One region of the Bacillus sp. N1(2025) genome, then DNA from elsewhere that is predicted to be linked to it. Evidence: predicted binding sites of a transcription regulator. Region 1 holds the regulator's gene; the other holds the start of a gene.
The links. The regulator Rex, encoded in region 1, represses fermentation and respiration genes when NADH is low (regulators of the CRP and FNR family bind a similar motif). The targets are predictions, from matches to a motif close to TTGTGAAATATTTCACAA.
Positions count from the first base shown of each region.

Region 2: a site for Rex is predicted at 2,906-2,923, ahead of ACNFN4_RS06680 (YwiC-like family protein). Genes of this name have one in related genera too.

Region 1 covers NZ_JBLTJB010000005.1:5,463-10,686, forward strand. Annotated here, with positions in the region: gene ACNFN4_RS12690 (ABC-F family ATP-binding cassette domain-containing protein) at 1-693, opposite strand, end outside; gene moaC (cyclic pyranopterin monophosphate synthase MoaC) at 833-1,345, shown strand; gene ACNFN4_RS12700 (redox-sensing transcriptional repressor Rex) at 1,342-1,989, shown strand; gene ACNFN4_RS12705 (twin-arginine translocase TatA/TatE family subunit) at 2,008-2,178, shown strand; gene tatC (twin-arginine translocase subunit TatC) at 2,185-2,943, shown strand; gene ACNFN4_RS12715 (YdiK family protein) at 2,982-3,173, opposite strand; gene ACNFN4_RS12720 (CPBP family intramembrane glutamic endopeptidase) at 3,170-3,904, opposite strand; gene groES (co-chaperone GroES) at 4,141-4,425, shown strand; gene groL (chaperonin GroEL) at 4,467-5,224, shown strand, end outside.
Region 2 covers NZ_JBLTJB010000002.1:356,337-361,560, forward strand. Annotated here, with positions in the region: gene narK (nitrate transporter NarK) at 83-1,273, shown strand; gene ACNFN4_RS06675 (Crp/Fnr family transcriptional regulator) at 1,371-2,087, shown strand; gene ACNFN4_RS06680 (YwiC-like family protein) at 2,118-2,837, opposite strand; gene ACNFN4_RS06685 (Crp/Fnr family transcriptional regulator) at 2,980-3,456, shown strand; gene ACNFN4_RS06690 (nitrate reductase subunit alpha) at 3,633-5,224, shown strand, end outside.

The sequences.
Region 1 (5,224 bases):
CTCGTACACTTGGCTGACGACTTTATCAAGAAAGTATCTGTCGTGGGAAACGATCAGAATGGCGCCTGAATATCCCTGTAAATAATGCTCAAGCCATGTAAGCGTATCGATGTCGAGATGGTTCGTCGGTTCATCCAGAATAAGCAGATCAGGCTGGGTCAGCAGCAGCTTTCCGAGCGCAAGTCTTGTTTTCTGACCGCCGCTCAGGCTTTGCACTTTCACGGAATCGTCAAATTTTCCGAAGCCGAGGCCGTGAAGGATAGAGCGGACGTCCGCTTCATATTGATAGCCGCCTTTATCCTTGAAATCCTGCTGAAGCCTGTCATAGGTTTTCATCAGCGTCTCAAGCTCCGCCGGGGCGGCCGTGGCCATCTTTTCTTCAATAGAGCGCATCTCTTTTTCCATTGCTTTCAGGAAATCAAAAACGCTCAGCAGTTCTTCTTTTATGGTAAGCTGGGATTCCAAGCCTGTGTGCTGGGCAAGATATCCCATCGTTAATTCTTTCGGTTTGATTAATTCACCCTTTTCATATGAAAGGTGACCTGCGATAATTTTAAGGAGAGTTGATTTGCCGGCTCCGTTTCTGCCTACTATGGCGATGCGATCCCGAGATCTGACTTCAAGCTTTATATTGTTTAAAATAGGATCAGCGCCAAAAGATTTGGATAGCTGATTAATTTGTAAGATCATCATATTATTTCACCTCTGTTATAATAAGTTAAGTGTAGCTTATCAACCTGCTGTCAGCAAACAATACATCAGAATTGGAACATTATAGGATAAGACATCAGGGAGAAAATAGTGTATGATCAGAAGTAAGGAGAGTTTAAATATGAATGGATTTTCTCATTTTAATGAAGAAGGCCGTGCCCGCATGGTGGATATAAGCGATAAATCTTCAACAGTCCGTACTGCCGCTGCGATATCCAGCGTACACATGAAGCATGACGTGTACAGCAGAATCAAAAACCGCGAGATCGGAAAAGGAGACGTGCTGGCTGTCGCACAGGTGGCAGGAATTATGGCCGCAAAGCAGACGTCAGCGATTATCCCGATGTGCCACCCGCTTTCTTTAAGCAGCGTCGACATTTCATTCGGCTGGGAGGAAAAGGATTCCGAAGCCGTTCTTCATATACAGGCAAGCGTAAAAACGAAAGGGAGTACAGGTGTGGAAATGGAAGCGCTAACTTCCGCTTCAGTCTGCGCTTTGACCGTTTATGACATGTGCAAGGCGCTGGATAAAGGAATGGTCATCGGCCCGACCTGCCTCATGGAAAAAACAGGAGGCAAAAACGGTGATTTTAAAAGAGATGCATCTGAGTATAAAGTGGAGGACCAATCATGAACAAGGATCAATCAAAAATTCCACAGGCGACGGCAAAACGGCTGCCGCTTTATTATCGCTTTTTAAAGAATTTACACGCGTCAGGAAAGCAGCGCGTTTCATCAGCTGAACTGAGCGATGCGGTAAAAGTCGATTCGGCCACGATCCGCCGGGATTTTTCCTATTTCGGGGCGCTCGGCAAAAAAGGATACGGCTATAATGTGGATTACCTGCTGTCATTTTTCAGAAAAACACTGGATCAGGATGAAACGACGAATGTCATTTTGATCGGTGTCGGGAATTTAGGGACGGCGTTTCTTCACTATAATTTCACAAAAAATAATAACACAAAAATATCTATGGCTTTTGATGTGAATCAGAGTAAAATAGGAACTGAGGTAGGCGGTGTGCCTGTCTTTGATCTTAATGATTTAGAGCTTCACATTAAGGATGAACCCGTGGCAATTCTTACCGTTCCGGCGGTTGCCGCGCAGTCAATCACCGACCGGCTCGTGTCGCTCGGCATCAAGGGGATCCTTAACTTTACGCCGGCCCGTTTGAATGTGCCGGATCACATTCGAATTCATCATATAGATTTAGCTGTAGAGCTTCAATCATTGGTTTATTTCTTAAAGCATTATTCTGTTTTGGAAGAAATTGAATAGCGAAAGGAGGAGCTGCACATGATCGGTCCTGGAAGCCTGGCGGTTATCGGTGTGGTGGCGGTGATTATTTTCGGTCCGAAGAAGCTTCCCGAATTAGGAAAAGCGGCGGGAGACACGCTTCGTGAATTTAAGAACGCTACTAAGGGATTAGCCGGTGAAGAAGAGGAAAAAAAGAAAGAAGAACAGTAAGATAGGATGACGCGTATGAGAGTGAATCAAATGACGCTTGTGGAGCATATTGCCGAACTTCGGAAACGATTGCTGATTGTGGCGTTATCCTTTACGGTTTTCTTTATTGCCGGCTTTTTTCTGGCAAAACCTATCATTGTGTACCTTCAAAAAGCCGATGAAGTAAAAGAGCTCACCCTTAATGCTTTTAACCTGACGGATCCGCTGTTTATCTTTTTGCAGTTCGCGTTTATCATCGGCATCATTTTGACTTCGCCGATTATTCTCTATCAGATTTGGGCGTTTGTCAGCCCGGGTCTGTATGAGAAGGAGCGCAAAGTAACACTCAGCTATATTCCGATTTCGATCGTGCTGTTTGTCGGCGGTGTGTCGTTTTCTTATTATATTTTATTTCCGCTGGTCGTTGATTTTATGAAGCGGGTTTCGAATGACCTGGATGTCAACCAGGTGATCGGGATTACCGAGTACTTTCATTTTCTGCTGCAGCTGACGATTCCGTTCGGACTGCTGTTTCAGATGCCGGTGCTGATCATGTTTTTAACGAGACTCGGTGTTATCACGCCGAGGTTTTTATCAAAGATCAGGAAGTACGCGTATTTTGTGCTGCTTGTGATCGCCGCGATGATTGCGCCGCCTGAGCTGCTGTCTCACTTGATGATTACCATTCCGCTTTGCATTTTATACGAGATCAGTATTCTGATCTCAAAAGCGGCGTATCGGAAAAGGCAGACCGGCAGTGAATCTGATCAGGACGTATCAGCATAAAAAAAGCCATTTCTCCATGATGAGAAATGGCTTTTCTTTTATTTTTGATTTTTTTTCACTTTAAATGAGAAAGCGAACATTTTAAACGAGATGCTGATATTATAAGCGGCGAAAACCATCAGCAGTATGGAATAAAAAGACCACATGCTTCCCGGAGAGCTTGCGGCCAAATACGTAAAGATACAGCCGACTGCGAAATAAATCAAGCCCCAAGTCATTGGGTTCCTCATACAAACAATCCTCCAATAATTAATTGCATTTGCTCAGTATGCTGTTCAATATATTTTTGGGCGGGGCCGAGCTGCATGACCACGACAATGGTATTCATCATGACATGGGCGAATATCGGCACAATAATCCGTTTCGTCTGCACATACAAGAACGCAAAGGTAAAGCCCATGGCCGTATACAGCAGCAGGTGCGTGAGGTCTTGATGCACAATGCCGAAAATGACGGAACTGATCAGTCCGGCGACAAAGAAATTCGTTTTTTCATATAATACACCGAAGATGATCTTCCGGAAAATGATTTCTTCAAGAATCGGCCCGACGATAGAAGAAACGATAATCATGAGCGGCATGGCTTTAATAATGTTGAGAATGGCTTTCGTGTTTTCGGAACCGCTGCCCACATGAAAGACATACTGCTCAATCATCCCGGCGATTCCCTGAGAAAATAAAGCGAGCCATATTCCCGCGACCGCCCAGAGAACGGACATGCCGGCGGATGCTTTCTTCCCGTTTCTTAATGTCTGCTTCGGCGCGGTTCTCAAAATCAAGAGAACGATAATCAGGCAGATGAAAAAGCTTACGACGGAATAAATCCCCTGAGCCATGGTGAGATTCGCATTCGTAGGGTGCCCGCCCGCATAGCCGAATTTGTACATTAAAGGAATGCCGATCAATGCGGAAAGCTGCATGATAACATATGTCAAAATGATATACCAATACTGTTTTCTCAAATGATATGTACTCCTTTATCCTATAAAATCAACTTATTTGTTCTTATTGTAACACAAGTGAACTTGACGTGAAAAAAGGAGAAAATCAGTGTGAGAGAGAATCATGTAAGCGTGAAAATTTTTTATTCTTATGACTTGAAATTGGAAGTGAGATTCTTTATTATAATAACTGTGTTAGCACTCTTTAGAGCTGAGTGCTAAAATTACATATTCATACTATTGAGGAGGTTATTACATTGTTAAAGCCATTAGGTGATCGCGTTGTCATTGAACTCGTAGAATCTGAAGAAAAAACTGCCAGCGGAATCGTATTACCGGATTCTGCAAAAGAAAAGCCGCAAGAAGGCAAAATCGTGGCAGCCGGTTCAGGTCGCGTGTTGGAAAGCGGAGAGCGCGTTGCTTTAGAAGTAAAAGAGGGCGACCGCATTATCTTCTCAAAATACGCCGGTACTGAAGTGAAATACGAAGGTACTGAATACTTAATCTTACGTGAAAGCGACATTTTAGCTGTTATCGGCTAAGCAAATAAATATTTTTAAAAATTCGAGGAGGTTTCGTTAACATGGCAAAAGATATTAAGTTTAGTGAAGAAGCACGCCGCGCTATGCTTCGCGGTGTCGATGCGCTTGCTGACGCTGTAAAAGTAACTTTAGGGCCAAAAGGACGCAACGTGGTTCTGGAGAAAAAATTCGGTTCTCCGTTAATTACAAATGACGGTGTGACAATCGCAAAAGAAATTGAACTTGAAGATGCGTTTGAAAACATGGGTGCGAAGCTTGTAGCTGAAGTAGCCAGCAAAACAAACGACGTTGCCGGTGACGGTACGACGACTGCGACTGTACTTGCGCAGGCTATGATCCGCGAAGGCTTGAAAAACGTAACTGCGGGGGCTAACCCTGTCGGCGTGCGTAAAGGTATGGAACAAGCCGTGACTGTAGCAATCGAAAACTTAAAAGAAATTTCTAAGCCGATCGAAGGCAAAGAGTCTATCGCTCAGGTTGCTGCGATCTCTGCTGCTGATGAGGAAGTCGGAAGCCTTATCGCTGAAGCAATGGAGCGCGTAGGAAACGACGGCGTTATCACAATCGAAGAGTCTAAAGGTTTCACAACTGAGCTTGAAGTTGTGGAAGGTATGCAATTCGACCGCGGATATGCGTCTCCTTACATGGTGACTGACTCTGATAAGATGGAAGCGGTTCTTGACAATCCTTACATCTTAATCACAGACAAAAAAATCACAAACATTCAAGAAATCCTTCCTGTGCTTGAGCAAGTTGTACAGCAAGGCAAACCATTGCTTCTGATCGCTGAAGATGTTGA
Region 2 (5,224 bases), on a different contig from region 1:
GCGTGTGATGTAATTCACAATCCCGCACACTGAGTTTTTGTATGATAAGACTGATATTGAATCAGTGAAAGGGGCAAGCCGAATGATCAATCGTCAACATATTCAATTATCGTTGCAGTCATTAAGCTTAGTGGCAGGGTTTATGGTGTGGGTGCTGATTTCATCGCTCATTTCTCAAATGACATCAGATATTCATTTAAGCAAAGGCGAGATTTCATTGGTGACGGCGATTCCCGTTATTCTCGGATCGCTTCTCCGTATTCCTTTAGGATATTTAACGAACAGGTATGGCGCGCGGCTGATGTTTATGATCAGCTTCATCCTGCTTTTGTTTCCTGTATTTTGGATCAGTATCGCGGATTCTTTATTTGATTTAATCGCGGGCGGCTTTTTCTTAGGGATCGGAGGAGCGGTATTCTCCATCGGAGTGACGTCCCTCCCGAAATATTATCCGAAAGAAAAGCACGGTGTCGTCAATGGGATTTACGGTGCCGGAAACATCGGGACCGCCGTTACTACCTTTGCGGCGCCGGTTATCGCTCAAGCCGCGGGATGGAAAGCAACCGTGCAGATGTATCTTGTTTTGCTGGCTGTTTTCGCATTACTGCACGTTTTGTTCGGCGACCGGCATGAGAAGAAAGTCAAAGTTTCCATAAAGACACAAATGAAAGCCGTTTACCGAAATCATGTGCTGTGGATGTTGAGCCTGTTTTATTTTATTACGTTCGGCGCCTTTGTCGCCTTTACCATCTATCTTCCGAATTTTTTGGTTGAGCATTTTGGGCTGAGCCCTGCGGACGCCGGTTTACGGACGGCCGGCTTTATTGCGGTCTCTACACTGCTCAGGCCTGTGGGAGGGTTTCTTGCAGATAAATTGAGTCCGCTCCGTATTCTGATGTTCGTTTTCGCAGGGCTTACGCTGTCAGGCGTCATGCTGTCATTCTCCCCGACGATCGGCCTTTATGCGTTTGGATCGCTGACAGTGGCAGTCTGCTCAGGGATTGGAAACGGGACGGTATTTAAACTGGTGCCTTTCTACTTTTCGAAGCAAGCGGGGATTGCCAACGGTATTGTGTCAGCTATGGGCGGACTGGGCGGTTTTTTCCCTCCGCTGATTCTGGCAAGTGTATTTCAGGCAACAGGCCAATACGCGATCGGGTTTATGGCGCTTTCAGAGGTCGCGTTAGCCAGCTTTGTTCTTGTGATCTGGATGTATTGGCAGGAAAGAATGAAAACACATACGGAGAGAAACAGTCAGAGCCTCAATTCATAATGATCCATTCACAAGATTGTTAGTTTTTTCTGGGTGAGTGCAAATCAAGTCACGTTACAATATACATACGCAACGTGACTTTCTTCGAGGTGAGCTCATGAATATTCTCTCTGTCCGAAAATCTGATAAAGAACTTCTTTCCCGCGAACTGCATGAATTGCTGGAATCGATCAGTACGAAAAGGAAAATGAAAAAACACACTTATTTGTTTCAAGAAGGAATGGATGCAAAAGAGCTTTATCTGATTCAATCAGGACTCATTGAAATCGGCAAGCTGACGTCTGACGGAAAAGACCTGACGCTTAGAATCTGCCAAAAAAACGATATTGTCGGGGAATTGACGCTATTCACAGATGAGCCGAGATATATGCTCAGTGCGAAAGTGTTAGAGGATGGCGAGGTGCTCGTCATTAATAAAAACAAGCTGGAAAAGGAATTGATCCAAAACGGTGTTTTGACGTTTGAATTTATGAAATGGATGAGCACCCATCTTCGAAAAATCCAGTCCAAAATCAGGGACCTGCTTCTTCACGGCAAAAAGGGGGCGCTCTATTCCACCCTTATCCGCTTATCAAACAGCTACGGGGTGGAACGAAGTGACGGGATTCTGATTAACATTGTGCTGACAAATCAGGATTTGGCTAAGTTTTGCGCGGCGGCAAGGGAGAGCGTCAACCGCATGCTGGGAGACCTCCGCAAACAAGGGGTTATTTCGATAGACGAAACCGGAAAAATTATTTTGCACAAGCGGGACTATTTACGATGCGAGATCGAGTGTGAAAATTGTCCGCTTGAGATCTGCAATATTGACTGAAAAAACAAGGGCAGCCGGTGTCCTTGTTTTTCAGCTTGTGATACATATACACATGACGGCGAAAAAGAAGCCGGCATTTACGATTTCCAGAATGCCGATCGTTTTCACGGGCCAGTCTCTTCCGTGAAAAAACCAGGCCCGCAGACTGCTTGGGATAAAAGCGAGAAACGCCCAGCCTGCCCCCAGAAGAGCCGATAAAAAGGGGAGCAAGAGGTGATATCCCCACGACCAGTATGCAAAGGTTCTGTTTTTTCTCTCCCGTATGACCGATTTCACATAAAAAGAACTCCCGATAAAAAATAAAGCAGACTGCAAGAATAGAAACCAAGCCCAGCCGTCAAGGGTTCCCGTTCCCAACCAGCAGCTCGCAAGCCCGCCTGAACAAAAGAACAGAACACCCGCAATATCATTCGTGAGCGCCCGTTCGTTTTTTCGGCGGGCATAATGCGTATGTATGAGAAACAGCGGCAATAAAAAAACGCCGATCCAGACGAGCTGCGGCTTATGAAAGACAGAAATGATCAAAAAGCAGCAGGCGGGAAAACCGTAATACCATATCCACTTTTGATAAGGCTGAAGCTGTTTCTTTTTCAAAGCGAGCGAAACGGGATAAACCGCTAAGTATAGGAAAAGCCAGCCCAGAAAGAGCGGAATATGCCAGAAAACCGGGCCTCCCTTGACCATGCCGAGTAAAAATGGAATCAGCAGCATCGCCCATGCGCCGTGCTGCTTCGGAATCATCGCCTTCATCGAAACCCTCCTTTTTATTTCATTATAAATGCAGACACTCTCCTGATAAGTGACTTTTATCATACAAGCTGTGAAATACATCACTGCCGCGCGGCCTCAATCGGGCTACACTAAAGCTATCCTTAGCACAGGAGGCTTTCCTATGAATCAGTGTGACTATTTATTATTTCTGAAACAACTTTCTATGTTTAATGAAGTGCCTCTGTCCATTGTCGAAACCTTGCTGAAAAACGGGACGTTTATCCGCGGCTCATCTGACCAATCTCCATCCTTTCTTCATTCACAATCCGTTTATATTGTATTAAAAGGCAATATCCGTTTTACGGACAGCAGGCTCCCTGAAGGGTCGCAAACCGTTGCGCTGTGGGAAAAAGGCGATGTGTTTCCGATTGATGAAAAAGGCGGGCTCTATTTATCGCCTTTTATCTCAGTCAATGCCTCACCGGATATTCTTGTACTTCATATTCCATATTCCGTATTTAAGCAAATGATGTCTTACCATCCGCGGCTGCAAATGAACTTTTTGGCGATGCTTCAGCAAAATGTCTTCTGTTCCTATCAGTTGTTTTTGCGGTATCTGCATACATCACGGGATGAAAACGCCGAACCCGGTTCTTAAACAGAACCGGTTTTTTTGATGACGCGGGCGTCCCCATATCGTTTGAAAATCCTTCCTGCTGCTCTGTGTGAACGTTTTGTGAAAAAAGCAGAGTGTGTGACATAGTTCACAAGTTGATGCGCCGTCTCTGTTTATAGTGTACATAGCATCACCTGACTCGGAAGGAGTGAACGATCATGAAGAAAAAGAAAATGAGTCCGTTGCTCAGGAGATTAAACTATTTTTCTCCTATCGAACATCATTCAAATAACCATAGCCAAACGACAAGCGAAGATCGTGATTGGGAGAATGTATATAGAAACAGATGGCAGTACGACAAAGTCGTTCGCTCCACCCACGGCGTCAACTGTACGGGTTCTTGCAGCTGGAATATTTATGTGAAAAACGGAATTGTCACGTGGGAAGGACAAAACTTGAATTATCCATCAACAGGCCCTGATATGCCTGATTTCGAACCGAGAGGCTGTCCGCGGGGGGCCAGTTTTTCTTGGTACATCTACAGCCCGCTCCGTGTGAAATATCCATATGTGCGCGGTGTGCTGATCAATTTGTGGCGGGAAGCATTGCAGGCGCATCAAAATCCGCTGGATGCCTGGAAATCGATCATTGAAAACCCTGAAAAAGCGAAGTCCTATAAACAGGCAAGAGGGAAAGGCGGTTTTGTCCGCGCGGAATGGCCGGAGGTGCTGAAGCTGATTTCAGCCTCTCTGCTGTATACGGTGATGAAATACGGGCCTGACCGGAATGTCGGTTTTTCTCCGATCCCGGCGATGTCCATGATCAGCCATGCGTCAGGCTCCCGGTTTATGTCGTTAATCGGCGGCCCTATGCTCAGTTTTTATGACTGGTATGCGGATCTTCCGCCGGCGTCCCCGCAAATTTGGGGTGACCAGACGGACGTTCCGGAAAGCAGTGATTGGTACAATTCCGGCTATATTATCACATGGGGCTCCAACGTTCCGTTAACGAGAACGCCTGACGCGCATTTTTTGGCGGAGGCCCGCTATAAAGGCGCTAAGGTCATTTCAATCAGCCCGGATTTTGCGGAATCCTCAAAGTTCGCAGATGACTGGCTGAGTATCCGCCAAGGGACTGACGGGGCGCTTGCGATGGCCATGGGTCACGTCATTCTTCAGGAATTCTACGTGAACCAAGAAACTGAACGTTTTATTGAGTATGCGAAGCAATACACCGATTTTCCATTCTTCGTCACTCTGTCAAAAGAGAACGGCGTGTATACAGCCGGGCGGTTTCTGCATGCGAAAGACATCGGGCGGCAGACAAAAAATGATCAGTGGAAGCCGGCGGTCTGGAATGAACAGACAGGTGCGTTTGCCATACCGCAAGGGACAATGGGCTCCCGCTGGGACGGGCAGCAGAAATGGAATCTGCACATGATCGACGAAGACACCGGGGAACAGATTGAGCCGCGTCTCTCCGTGCTCGGAATAGAGGACGAAATCGGCTCAGTGCGCATTCCGTATTTTTCAAATGACGGAAACAAAGTGCTTGAGCGGGATCTTCCTATTAAAAAATTGGATCTGAATGGTGAAGAGACGTACGTCACGACCGTGTTTGACTTGATATTGGCCAACTACGGCGTGAACCGGGGCATCGGCGGACAATCAGCCGCATCTTATGATGATCCCCGTCCGTTCACACCTGCCTGGCAGGAACAGATCACGGGAATTAAAAGAGAAGCCGTTATACAGATTGCCAGGGAGTTTGCCCAAAATGCGATCGATACAGACGGCAGATCCATGATTAT